DNA from 3 places in the Pseudomonas sp. ArH3a genome. Region 2 is predicted to be linked to each of the others. Evidence: riboswitches for the same ligand, from Rfam matches in the RefSeq annotation. Region 2 holds a riboswitch; each other region holds the start of a gene.
The links. A riboswitch is a leader RNA that binds a small molecule or an ion and turns the genes downstream of it on or off. The one in region 2 is predicted to bind cobalamin.
Positions count from the first base shown of each region.

Region 1: it holds a riboswitch for cobalamin, as region 2 does, so the genes downstream of both, cobO (cob(I)yrinic acid a,c-diamide adenosyltransferase) here and K0P33_RS21610 (ABC transporter substrate-binding protein) in region 2, are expected to answer to the same signal.
Region 3: it holds a riboswitch for cobalamin, as region 2 does, so the genes downstream of both, cobW (cobalamin biosynthesis protein CobW) here and K0P33_RS21610 (ABC transporter substrate-binding protein) in region 2, are expected to answer to the same signal.

Region 1 is NZ_CP080330.1:5,093,992-5,098,346, forward strand. Features, by position in the region: gene K0P33_RS23255 (cobyrinate a,c-diamide synthase) at 1-1,144, opposite strand, end outside; gene cobO (cob(I)yrinic acid a,c-diamide adenosyltransferase) at 1,141-1,752, opposite strand; cobalamin riboswitch at 1,831-2,079, opposite strand; gene K0P33_RS23265 (sorbosone dehydrogenase family protein) at 2,179-3,492, shown strand; gene K0P33_RS23270 (C40 family peptidase) at 3,640-4,179, opposite strand; gene K0P33_RS23275 (NlpC/P60 family protein) at 4,324-4,355, opposite strand, start outside.
Region 2 is NZ_CP080330.1:4,729,038-4,733,392, forward strand. Features, by position in the region: gene K0P33_RS21600 (ATPase domain-containing protein) at 1-997, opposite strand, end outside; gene K0P33_RS21605 (hypothetical protein) at 994-1,428, opposite strand; cobalamin riboswitch at 1,545-1,739, shown strand; gene K0P33_RS21610 (ABC transporter substrate-binding protein) at 1,856-2,866, shown strand; gene K0P33_RS21615 (iron ABC transporter permease) at 2,863-3,867, shown strand; gene K0P33_RS21620 (ABC transporter ATP-binding protein) at 3,864-4,355, shown strand, end outside.
Region 3 is NZ_CP080330.1:2,992,114-2,996,468, forward strand. Features, by position in the region: gene K0P33_RS13775 (IS110 family transposase) at 19-960, shown strand; cobalamin riboswitch at 1,800-2,000, shown strand; gene cobW (cobalamin biosynthesis protein CobW) at 2,093-3,160, shown strand; gene cobN (cobaltochelatase subunit CobN) at 3,164-4,355, shown strand, end outside.

The DNA.
Region 1 (4,355 bases), 360 kb from region 2:
TGGTCAGGGAATGGTGATAGGTGTGACCGCGCAGTACGCCTTCCGGCAACTCGACGCTTTGCAGGGCCAGGGCTGCGAGTTTCTTTTGCATCACCGCATCCCCTTGCAGCAGGCCGACCAGTTCGGCACGGGTGCCGTCGACATCGGTCAGCGAGTCCAGTAAATAAAGCATGCCGCCACATTCAGCGAGCATGGGTTTACCGGCGGCGTGATGGGCGCGGATCGCGTCGAGCATCGGGGTGTTTTCCGACAGCGCCTGGTGGTGCAATTCCGGGTAACCACCGGGCAAATAGAGGCTGTCGGCGTCAGGTAATTCGCTATCGTGAATCGGCGAGAAGAAGCACAACTCGGCGCCCATCGCCCGCAGCAGGTCGAGGCTGGCGCCATAGGTGAAGGCAAAGGCTTCGTCACGGGCGACAGCGATGCGCACGCCGGCCAGCAAGGGCTCGGCTTCGATCACTTCAGGCGCGGCGAAGGTCACCGGTGGCGGCAAGGCTACTTCGCAACTGCTGCCCAGGGCTTGGGCGGCGGCGTCCAGGCGCACGTCGAGGTCATTCAATTCGCTGGCTTGCACCAGACCCAGGTGGCGGCTGGGCAATTCGATCCCGGTTTCCCGCGACAGCGCGCCGTACCAGCGCAGGCCTTCGGTGAGGCTGCCTTCGAGCAATTGTGCATGGCGCAGGGTGCCGACGCGGTTGGCCAGCACGCCGGCGAACGGCAGGTCGGGCTGATAGCGCGCCAAGCCCAAGGCCAGCGCACCAAAGGTCTGGGCCATGGCGGTGCCGTCGATCACCCCGAGCACCGGCACGCCAAAGTGCCGCGCCAGGTCAGCGCTGGAGGGCGTGCCGTCGAACAGGCCCATCACGCCTTCGATCAGGATCAGGTCGGCTTCGCCCGCCGCCTCCCACAGCAAACGGCGACTTTCCTGCTCACCGACCATCCACATGTCCAATTGATACACCGGCGCACCGCTGGCGCGTTCGTGGATCATCGGGTCAAGAAAGTCCGGCCCGCATTTGAACACGCGCACCTTGCGCCCCAGGTTGCGGTGCAAACGCGCCAGCGCGGCGGTGACGGTGGTTTTGCCTTGGCCGGACGCCGGTGCGGCGATCAGGACGGCCGGGCAATGACGGGGCTGATTCAAAGTTCGACGCCCTTCTGTGCCTTGATACCGGCCTGGAACGCGTGCTTGAGCATGCCCATTTCGGTGACGGTGTCGCCCATTTCGATCAGCTCAGGCTTAGCGCCACGGCCGGTGACCACCACGTGCTGCATCGGCGGGCGGGCTTGCAGGTCGCTGAGTACCTGGTCCAGATCAAGGTAGCCGTGCTTGAGGGCGATGTTCAGTTCATCCAGCACCACAAGGCCGATGGAAGGGTCTTGCAGCAGTTCGCGGGAAACTGCCCAGGCGGCTTCGGCGGCGGCGATGTCGCGCTGGCGGTCCTGGGTTTCCCAGGTGAAGCCTTCGCCCATCACGTGAAAGCGCACTTGCTCGGGGAAGCGGCGGAAGAACAGTTCCTCACCGGTGCTGTTGCGCCCCTTGATGAACTGCACCACGCCGCACTGCATGCCGTGGCCCATGGCGCGGGCGAGCATGCCAAACGCCGAGCTGCTCTTGCCTTTGCCGTTGCCGGTCAATACCAGCAGCAAGCCGCATTCGCTCGGGGAATTGGCGATACGTTCATCGATCACGGCTTTTTTGCGCAGCATGCGCGCCAGGTGGCGTTCGTCGCGGTCGGGGGAATCGGTCATGACAGCTCTCCGTTGGGGCTGGACAAAAACGGCGGGCAGGAAAAAGAAATAACAGACAGCCAAGCATCGCCCACCGTGATGCTGTTGGATGTTTCAGGCCGGTCTCCGGACTCATGAGTGGCCTCCCTTTATAGAAAGCAGGCCAACGGTGCGCCTTCCCATATCACGTAGATACAGTGGCAAAAGGCACCGTTTTCACTCATTTACCGTTGCGGGGGCAGCGCCGGAATTGCGGCAGCACTGTGTAGAAGTGCGCTCACTCACCGGCTTCCCTGTTTCACTCTGTCGACCCACCGGTCACAGAGCACCTGGAACAAGCCGCGAAGGTTAGTGGGTTGGGGGTGGAGCGTCAATTAAAGCTGGCCTTGTACTGGAACGATCTGACCGGCAAACACCTCTACCCTTACAGGTATTAAGGAGAAAACCATGCATAAAACCAGACTCGCCCTACTGATCATGCTGGCAGGCACCCTCGCCGCCTGCGGTGAAAGCTCTACTCTGAAGGTCTCAGACGGCACCGGGCCCTCGCCTAAGCTGCCGGAGCCGAACAAAACCCTGATCCCCACCGTGAATATCGCCCCGGCGATTGGCTGGCCAGAGGGCGCGAAGCCGACAGCCGCAGCCGGTACTCAGGTCGCGGCATTTGCCGAAGGCCTGGACCACCCGCGCTGGCTGTATGTGTTGCCCAACGGTGATGTACTGGTGGCAGAAACCAACGCCCCGCCCAAGCCGGATGACTCCAAGGGCATTCGCGGCTGGGTGATGGAAAAGGTCATGGGCCGCGCCGGCGCCGGCGTGCCGAGCCCGAACCGCATCACGCTGCTGCGTGATGCCAACCACGACGGCGTCGCCGAAACGCGCACGGTGTTCCTGGAGAACCTCAACTCGCCGTTCGGCATGACCTTGGTCGGCAACGACTTGTATGTCGCCGACTCGGACAAGCTGTTGCGCTTTCCTTATCAGCCGGGCGAAACCGCAATCAAGGCCGCCGGCACCAAAGTGGTCGACTTGCCCGGCGGTAGCATTAACCACCACTGGACGAAAAACGTGGTGGCCAGCAAGGACGGCAGCAAGTTGTATGTGAGTGTCGGCTCCAACAGCAACGTCGGCGAGAACGGCTTGGCGGCGGAAGAAGGTCGCGCGGCGATCTGGGAAGTCGACCGCGCCACCGGCCAGCACCGCATTTTTGCCTCCGGCTTGCGTAACCCCAACGGCATGGCTTGGGAACCGCAGAGTGGCAAGCTGTGGACGGCGGTGAATGAACGCGATGAAATCGGCAGCGACCTGGTGCCGGACTACATCACTTCGGTCAAGGACGGCGCGTTTTATGGCTGGCCGTTCAGTTACTACGGGCAGCATGTGGATATACGCGTTTCACCGCAGAATCTGGACCTGGTCGCCAAGGCCATCGCCCCGGACTATGCGGTGGGCCCGCACACTGCGTCTTTAGGCCTGACCTTCGCTGAGGGCAGCAAACTCCCGGCGCAGTTCAGCAACGGCGCGTTTATCGGCCAGCATGGTTCGTGGAACCGCAAGCCGCACAGTGGCTACAAGGTAATTTTCGTGCCGTTTGAGGGTGGTCAGCCTAAAGGGCAGCCGGTGGATGTGCTGACGGGGTTCCTCAACAGTGATGAAAAAGCCATGGGCCGGCCGGTGGGCGTGGTAATTGATCAGCAGGGGGATTTGCTGGTGGCCGATGATGTGGGGAATAAGGTGTGGCGGGTGTCGGCGGCTAAGTAAGACGCCATAAAACCAATGTGGGAGCGGGCTTTTTTTGGGGGTTGGCTTGCCTGCGATGGCATCAACTCGGTTTAACGATAAGACCGAGGTGCCTGCATCGCGGGCAAGCCCGGCTCCCACAAAAGCACTGCTCCCACATTTTGATTTCTAGGGGTTGCGCGCCAGATTCGCAGGCAATACACGCTTGGCGCTCAAATAAGCATTCTGCCAATAGGCCTTGGACAGGGTATCGAGCTTCACCGTACCGCCGGTTTGCGGTGCATGTACGAATCGCCCTTCGCCCACGTAGATACCCGCGTGGCTTACCTGTGAGCCGCCGCCGGTCGCGAAGAAGATCAGGTCACCGGTCTGCAGGTTGTTTTCGCTCACATCCTGGGCACGCATCACGATCAATTCACGGGTGGTGCGCGGCAGGCTGATGCCCGCAGCGTCACGGTAGACAAACCCGATCAAGCCGCTGCAATCAAACCCGGAGTCCGGCGTATTACCGCCCCAACGATAAGGCGTGCCGACCAGGCCCAGCGCACGGAAGAGCACGTCTTCGGCTGCCGGCGAGAAATTTTGCGTGGAGTAGTTGAACACCGGCTTAGGCTTGACCGCTACAGGGGCGGGCGGCGGTGGTCGGCTTGCGCAGGCGCTGAGAAGCGCGGCGCACACCAGAAGAATGAGGCGGGCTGAGGTCGACATGGGCAGAACAATCCTGGTCTGGATGCGGCTTTCGCTGCCGAGCGCTGAAAACCAGAACGCGCAAGCAAAGCTCGCGCGAACGGATTACAACAATGTCCAGGGATTCTAGCGCTTACACGTCAAACTTCAAGTATCACTTTAACTTTACTTACTAGCGGTAACCGTAGTCGGGGCCA
Region 2 (4,355 bases):
CCGGCGAGCGGCTGTCCACCAAACCAATCTTGTCGCGCTTGATCAACTCGGCCAATTTAGGGTTTTGCGAATGGTTGGGCCGTTGCTCAAACACCGCAATCACCCCGGTTTCGCCGTTGCGCGCGCCTTCGGCCAGGAAGGTCGCCGCCAGGATGCTCTTGCCCGAGCCTGATGGCCCGGCCACCAACAGCGAATACCCGCGAGGCAGGCCGCCACCGAGCATCTCATCGAGTGCCGGCACGCCCATTTTCAGGCGGGTGATCGGGAACGTCGATGGCGCGTCAACTGCGCGATTGATAGCAGCCGGCGGGAACACCTTGACGCCCGAAGTGGCAATACGGAAGGTGTGCAGCCCCGGCAAGGTCGGTTGGCCACGCATCTTCATAATTTCCATCTTGCGCACCATCGAGTTGCGCTCGACGCTCTGGCGCAGCCAGATCAGGCCGTCGGCCACGGTGAAAATCGGGTTGGTGTCGGTTTCGGTGAAGTATTCCCCGATCAGGAAGGTCGTCGCCTGCCACGTGGTCATCAACATGCCCAGTTGCTGGATGAACTGCGGCAGGTTGTTGTTCGGGTTGTGCTGGGTCTGGCTGGCCAGCACCACGGAGCGAAACGAGTCAACAAACACCAGCGACGGCGAATGCGCCTCGACCTCGCTGACAATGCGCCGCAACACTTCGTCCAGGTCGCCGGCCAAGGTGTCGTCGGCCAGATTGATGTAGCGAATCGACTGGTTGATCGCTTCGCTGTCGAAAAAATCGAACTGCTGCTGATAACGCAGCATCTTCAGCGGCGGCTCCCCGAGGACGGTAAAGAACAGCGCTGGGCGCTCTGGTGTGGCCAGGGCAAACATCATCTGGTGCGCCAGGGTGGTTTTGCCACACCCAGGAGGGCCTGCGATCAAGTTGAACGAAAACTCCGGCAGGCCTCCGCCCAGGACCTCGTCCAGTCCTGGCACACCCGTGGCCAGACGGTTGATAGTCACTTTGGTGCTCATGGCGAAATTTCCTGCGAAGAGGTGTCGCTCGAAGAAGGCTTCCACACGTCAACCAGCAGACGTGCGGTGAGTGAAGGCCCGATCAGCGTGGTCAGAAGCTCGTAGAGGGTTGTCAGCAACACCTCACCGAAAAACAGCGCATCGGTTTCGTTCTGCTCGACGAGTACGGATTTGAGGGCAATCAGGTCCATCGCGGCCGGCACGCTGTCATAGGTGCCGGCCAGGCGTGGACGGGGCGAGACGCACAGATGGAAGCTGCGGCGGTACAGCGCGGCGACGCCTTGCTGGCCGATAATGGGCGCCAGTGCTGCGCCCATATCCTGCAAAATGGAAACAATCGCCGTGGCGATGCTTGCAGTGTCAGCGTGCGGACCAACACGGTGCGCCAGAGAAGCTACGATCCGGCGGCTCTCTTCGCTATGCGTGGGCATGTCTGACTAATATCTGATGAACAGAGACTGATGGTACACCCTATGCCAAGGGATAGAGACCCCAGTGGCTGCAACAGGCCAATTGCGCGGATCAGGCTCCCCCTCGTTGCCATGATCGACTACCATACCGCGCCGGTTCCCAAACGGGACTAATAGGGAATTCGAAGCGCAGCCCATCGCGCCAATCGAAACTGCCCCCGCAACTGTAGGTGCTGAGCCTGCTCCACATCGCCACTGGGCATTGCCCGGGAAGGCCGGAGCGAGGCGACGACGCATCAGTCAGGAGACCTGCCGGCCCAGCTACATCACTGACCGGCGGGGTGTCCGGGAAGGCCATCCGTGCCCTGCAAAACCTGCAGCGTCCGTGGGTGTATTTCCGAGCCGTACCTCCCCTGTTGTCACGTACGGTTCTCCCGGAGATTGCCCCATGCTGCCACGCGTTACCGCCCTGATCACCGGCCTCGCCTTCTGTGGCCTGGCCCACGCCACACCGACTGCTTACCCGCTGACGGTGCAGAACTGCGGCAGCACCCTCACCTTTCAGCAAGCGCCCGCGCGCAGCGTGACCATCGGCCAGGCCGCCACCGAGATGCTCTATGCCTTGGGCGTCGCCGACACCGTGGTTGGCACTTCACTGTGGTTCAACAGCGTATTGCCGCAATTCAAGGCTCAGAACGACAACATCGAGCGCCTGGCCGACAACGAGCCGAGCTTCGAAGCGGTGATCGCCAAGCGCCCGCAACTGGTGGCCGCAGAGCTGGAATGGGTGGTCGGCCCGCAGGGCGTGGTCGGCACCCGCGAGCAATTCCACGAATTGAAAATCCCCACTTACCTGCTGCCCTCCGACTGCGAAGGCAAGGACAACCTCGTCGGCGCCGACGGCACGCGGCTGGAGCCGTTTCGCATCGACACTGTCTATAAGAGCATCAGCCAACTGGCCGAGATCTTCGACGTACAAGCGCGCGGCCAGCAGTTGAACGACGCACTCAAGGCGCGCCTGGCCAAGTCCGTCGCCACAGCCCAAGGCAAAGGCCTCAAGCAGGCCAGCGCGCTGGTATGGTTCTCCAGCGCCGAAATGGCCAGCGACCCGTACGTGGCTGGTCACAAGGGCATTCCCGAATTCATGCTGCAAACCCTCGGTCTGCGCAACGTCGTACAGTCTGATGAAGAGTGGCCAGCCGTCGGCTGGGAAACCCTCGCCAAGGCCAACCCGACCTTCCTGGTGATCGCCCGCATGGACCGCCGCCGCTACCCGGCCGACGACCATGAAAAGAAACTCGCCTTCCTGCGCAGCGACCCCGTCACGCGCAACATGGACGCGGTGAAAAACAACCGCATCATCATTATTGACGCCCTGGCGCTGCAAGCCAGCATTCGCATGTTCGACGGCCTGGAACAACTGGCCGGCGCCATCGACGGCTACGACCTGCACAAATGATCCGCTCCCTACTCGCCCTGACACTGCTGTTGCTCGCCGTACTCGCCGGCGTGGCCATCGGCGAAACCGCTATCGAGCCGCAGGTGGTGTTGCAAGTACTCGCCAATAAACTGCTGGCCGCCGGCTACGTGCTGGACCCGATCGACGAAGGCGTGGTGTGGAACTACCGCCTGACCCGCACCCTGGTCGCCGCCGCGTGCGGTGCGGGGTTGGCCACCTGCGGGGTGATCTTGCAATCGTTGCTGCGTAACCCACTGGCCGACCCTTACTTGCTGGGCATCAGCGCCGGCGCCTCGACCGGCGCGGTCTTGGTGGCACTGATCGGCGTGGGCGGCGGGCTGATTTCACTCTCGGCAGGTGCCTTTGTCGGGGCGATGGCGGCGTTCGCACTGGTGATTTTGCTGGCGCGCGCCAGCGGTTCTTCCAGCGGCACCGGCCAGATCATCCTCGCGGGCATCGCCGGCTCGCAGCTGTTCAATGCCCTCACCGCGTTCCTGATCACCAAGTCGGCCAGCTCCGAACAGGCGCGCGGCATTCTGTTCTGGCTGCTGGGCAACCTCAGCGGCGTGCGCTGGCCGTCGGTGTGGCTGGCGGTGCCGGTGGCGGTCGCAGGCTTGGCGGTATGCCTGTGGCACCGCCGCGCGCTGGATGCGTTCACTTTCGGCACCGACTCGGCAGCGTCGCTGGGCATTCCAGTGCGCCGCGTGCAGTTTGTACTGGTGGGCTGCGCGGCGCTGGTGACGGCGGTGATGGTGTCGCTGGTCGGCTCTATCGGCTTTGTCGGGCTGGTGATCCCCCACGCGGTGCGCCTGCTGGTCGGCACCGGGCATTCGCGGTTGCTGCCGGCCAGCGCCTTGGGCGGCGCGTTGTTTTTGATTGCCGCCGATGTGCTGTCGCGCACCTTGATCAAGGGCCAGGTGATTCCGGTCGGCGTGGTCACGGCATTGGTCGGCGCGCCGGTGTTTGCGTTGATCCTGATCGGCCGGAGGAATGCGCGATGACGGTACTCAGTTGCACGGGCCTGGGTTTTAAGGTGCGCGACGCCGAGTTACTGCGTGATGTTCACCTGGACGTGGCCTTAGGCGAAACCCTCGGCATCGTCGGCCCAAACGGCTCCGGCAAATCCACCCTGCTCAAACTGCTGGCCGGGTTACGCACGCCTGGCAGCGGCGAAGTGCGCCTGGGCGGCCAACGCCTGGGCGACCTGTCCCGGCGCGCCATTGCACGACAGCTGGCGGTGGTGGAACAACAGGCCGACACCGACGACGCCATCCGCGTGTTCGACGCCGTGGCGTTGGGCCGCACGCCCTGGCTGTCGGCGCTGAGCCCGTGGGCCGGCGCAGACGACGCCATCGTCAACCAGGCCCTGCATGACGTGGACGCCACCCACCTGAGCCACCGCGCCTGGCGCAGCCTCTCCGGCGGCGAACGCCAACGCGTGCACATCGCCCGCGCCCTGGCGCAACGCCCGCAGATTCTGCTGCTGGAT
Region 3 (4,355 bases), 1.7 Mb from region 2:
GGACGTGAGGAAAACACCATGGACCATGACTCTGCGTTTGTCGGAATTGATGTTTCCAAAAACAAGCTCGACTCATTTGTCAGCACCACTGGCCAAGTCGAACAGTTTTTCAATACTCAAGAAGATATCCAGCGTTTAGCTAAACATCTCAAGGCTCAGGAGCCGGTTTTGGTGGTGTTGGAAGCAACTGGGGGATATGAGCGGCTTGCGGCTGCGGAGCTTTGCGCTGCGGGACTGCCAGTCGTTGTCGTCAACCCCCGCCAGGTGCGTGATTTCGCCAAAGCTACCGGTCGGTTGGCTAAAACCGATGCTCTGGATGCCCAGGTGATTGCGGAGTTTGCCCAGGCGGTCAAACCCGAGATTCGAGAGATGCCAGATGAACACACTCGTGAGCTGGCAGATCTACTCACTCGACGCCGCCAACTCATCGACATGATCGTGGCGGAGGAGTCTCGGCTGAAGCAGGCGGTATTCAAGGCACTTCGAAGAGACATCAAGGCACATATCACCTGGCTTCAAAAGCGGCTTAAAAGCACAGACGATGACTTGCACGAAGCCATCAAGGCTTCCCCGGTCTGGAAGGCCAATTATGATTTGCTACGCGAGGTCGCTGGTGTTGGCAACGTGCTCGCACTTTCGCTGCTGGCGATGGTTCCGGAGCTGGGCAAGGTTAATCGCAAACAAGTGGCTGCCTTGGTTGGTGTGGCGCCTTTTAACTGCGATAGCGGCCTCTACAAAGGGCGTAGACGGATATGGGGTGGTCGAGCTGAGGTTCGAAGTGTGCTTTACATGGCCGTCTTGTCCTCGAAGAGCCATAACCCGGTGATCGAGAGGTTCTACAACCATCTGCTTGCTGCAGGAAAGACGAAGAAAGTAGCGCTGGTTGCATGCATGAGAAAGCTGCTGACGATCTTGAATGCGATGGTGCGCGATCAAAAGCATTTCGCTGAAATGGCTTGAATTTCGACACGGTTGCTTCGGCTTGAATCCGTGGGCCGCCGCGATGGGCCATCCTTGGCCCATCGCGGCTAACCCGGCGTCCTGCCGGGTTACCCACGGATTCAAGCCTGCGTTCGGCCATCGTGGTTAACGGGGCGCCTCAGATCAAGATCAAGATCAAGATCAAGATCAAAAGCAAGAGCAAGAGCACGGCGGCCTAGTAGCCGACCTGAGTGGTAGAAGCAAAAGCAGGGCAAAAGCACAGCAGCACACTCTCTGTCTGATGTACCGAGATCCAACTGTGGGAGCGGGCTTGGCTGCCAGCACCGCAGTGCTCTGCTTTTCTGTGGGAGCTGGCTTGCCTGCGATGCAAGCACCTCGGTGTGTCAGGCATAACCAGCCGATGCCATCGCAGGCAAGCCAGCTCCCACATTTGATTGAGTTTCATCTTCCAAGATCAGGTCGGCTGTCAGGCCGCCTCGGCTTGCTTTTGATCTAACCACTCAGGTCGGCTACTAGGCCGCCGTGCTTTTGATCTTGATCTGAGGCGCCCCGTTAACCACGCTGGCCGAACGCAGGCTTTGGAGCGGGGGTAAACCGGCAGGACGCCGGTTTAGCCGCGATGGGCCAAGGATGGCCCATGGCGGCGGCCCCCGCTCCAAAGCCGGAGTGAGGGCACACCGAGCCTAGGCGAGGTGCCGAGTGGTGGGGCAAGAGCCCTTTGCTTACTTTGGGGCTTTTCCAAAGTGAGCCGCTGTAAGAGCGGAACCATTAGTGGCCGTTACGGCAAGAACGGATATGTACACCAACCAACCAACCAACCAACCCAACCCCATCATTGACCATCCCCCACGCACTGCGTAGCCTTGCACCTTCGAGGTTCTTCGGCCCACGCCGAAGCTAAGAAGGGAACGCGGTCCAAGCCGCGGCTGCCCCCGCAACTGTAAAGGGTTTAGCTGACTGCCACGCCACTGCCAATACGGCGGGAAGGCGCAGCCAGCGCCGGTCGCAAGACCCGCACGCCCCAAGCCAGGAGACCTGCCTCGCAACCGATTTTCTACTTCAACCGGGCGGGGTGATCCGGTGACGAAATCCGCTGCTGCGCGCCGTCGCAGGGCCTATCGTCCCGTATGCCCGCCCCAAAGGGCATCCGATGAAAACACTGGCCAAACTCCCCGTCACCATCGTTACCGGCTTTCTCGGCTCGGGCAAAACCACCTTGCTACGCCACATGCTCGACAACGCCCAGGGCCGTCGCATCGCCGTGATCGTCAACGAGTTCGGTGAGTTGGGCATCGACGGTGAAATTCTCAAGCAGTGTTCCATCGGTTGCACCGAAGAAGAAGCCAACGGCCGCGTGTACGAACTGGCCAACGGCTGCCTGTGCTGCACCGTGCAGGAAGAGTTCTTCCCGGTGATGCGCGAACTGGTTGCCCGTCGCGGCGACCTCGACCATATCCTCATCGAAACCTCCGGCCTGGCCCTGCCAAAACCGCTGGTACAAGCCTTCCAGTGGCCGGAAATCCGCAGTGCCTGCACCGTTGACGCAGTGATCACCGTGGTCGACAGCCCAGCCGTGGCCGCTGGCACTTTTGCGGCGTTCCCGGACCAGGTCGACGCCATGCGCAAACTCGACCCGAATCTGGATCACGAATCGCCGCTGCACGAGCTGTTCGCCGACCAACTGGCCAGCGCTGACCTGGTGATCCTCAACAAAGCCGACCTGATCAGCCCTGAAGACTTGGCCCGCGTGCGCCTGGAAGTCGCCGAAGAGCTGCCGCCCGCCGTGAAGGTCATCGAAGCCAGCAGCGGTCGCCTGCCGCTGGACGTGCTGATCGGCCTGGGCGCCGGCTCCGAAGAACACATCGACGGCCGCCACAGCCACCACGACCATCACCACGACGATGAAGGCGAGCATGACCACGATCACGACGCCTTCGACTCCATCTCCATCGACCTGCCGCAAGCCGACGAAGCGTTGCTGCTCGACGCCTTGACTCAGTTGGTGGTGCAGCACGGCATCCTGCGCGTCAAAGGTTTCGCCGCGATCCCGAACAAGCCGATGCGCCTGCTGATCCAGGGCGTGGGTACGCGTTTCGACAAGCACTTTGACCGTGCCTGGGGCGCCGACGAAGCACGCATCACGCGCCTGGTGCTGATCGGTCAGGAACTGGACGCGGCGGGCCTCGAAGCGCAGCTGCGCGCAGCGCTCAGCGTTTAACCCATGCACCTGCTCAGGACCCAGCCCGGTGGTTTCGTCTCCGACGACAATATTGCCGACTTAGGCCAAACCCCCGCTGAACTGGTGATCCTGTGCAGCGGTGATTCCAGCCTGGCGTTGTTGGCCGAAGCGGCTCAACAGCTGCCCGACGACTACCCAAGCGTTCGCCTGGCCAACCCGATGCAGGTGCAAAACCACGCCTCGGTCGACCTGTACGTCGATGAGGTGCTGCGCCACGCCAAGGTCATCCTGATTTCGCTGCACGGCGGCATCGGTTACTGGCGCTACGGCATCGAGCGCCTGGTGGAATTGGCCGAGCGCGGCGTGCAACTGATCCTGGTGCCGGGCGATGACCGCCCGGACCCGGAACTCAGCAGCCTCAGCACCGTAGGCGTAGACGATCGTGATCGCCTCTGGCACTTCCTGCGCCAGGGCGGGCTGGGCAATGCCTTGGATTTTTATCGCTGTTTGGCAAGCCGCTACCTGGGCCGCGACTACGCCTGGGCCGAGCCGCAAACCTTGCCGCGCACCGCGATTTATCACCCGCACATAGCCAACGCACGCCTGAATGATTGGCAGGCGGATTGGCAGCCGGATTTCCCCGTGGCTGCGGTACTGTTTTACCGCTCGCACCTGCAGGCGGCCAATACCGGTTTTATCGATGTGTTCTGCCAGCGCTTGCAGGCGGCGGGCCTTAACCCGTTGCCGATGGCGGTGGCCAGTTTGAAAGAGCCTGGCTGCCTGACGGTGGTCGAGGACTTGCTGGATGAAGTGCAGGCGGCGGTGATTCTGAACACCACCGGGTTTGCCCAATCCAGCCCCGAAGCGCCGCATTTGCGCCCGTTTCGCCGCAATATCCCGGTAATCCAGGCAATTTGCGCCCAGGACAACCAGCCCGGCTGGGAGGCCAGCGAACAAGGCCTCGGCCCGCGCGACTTGGCGATGCACATCGCCTTGCCGGAGCTGGACGGGCGCATTATCAGCCGCCCGATCAGCTTCAAGGACCTGGCCTGGCGCAGCGAGCGCAGCCAGTCCGACGTGGTGTGCTACCGCGCCGCGCCCGAGCGCATGGATTTCGTCGCTGAGCTGGCACGCCGTTGGGTCGAACTGGCGCGGGTGCCGAACGCGGATAAACGCATCGCGCTGATCCTCGCCAACTACCCGACCCGCGACGGCCGTATCGGCAACGGCGTGG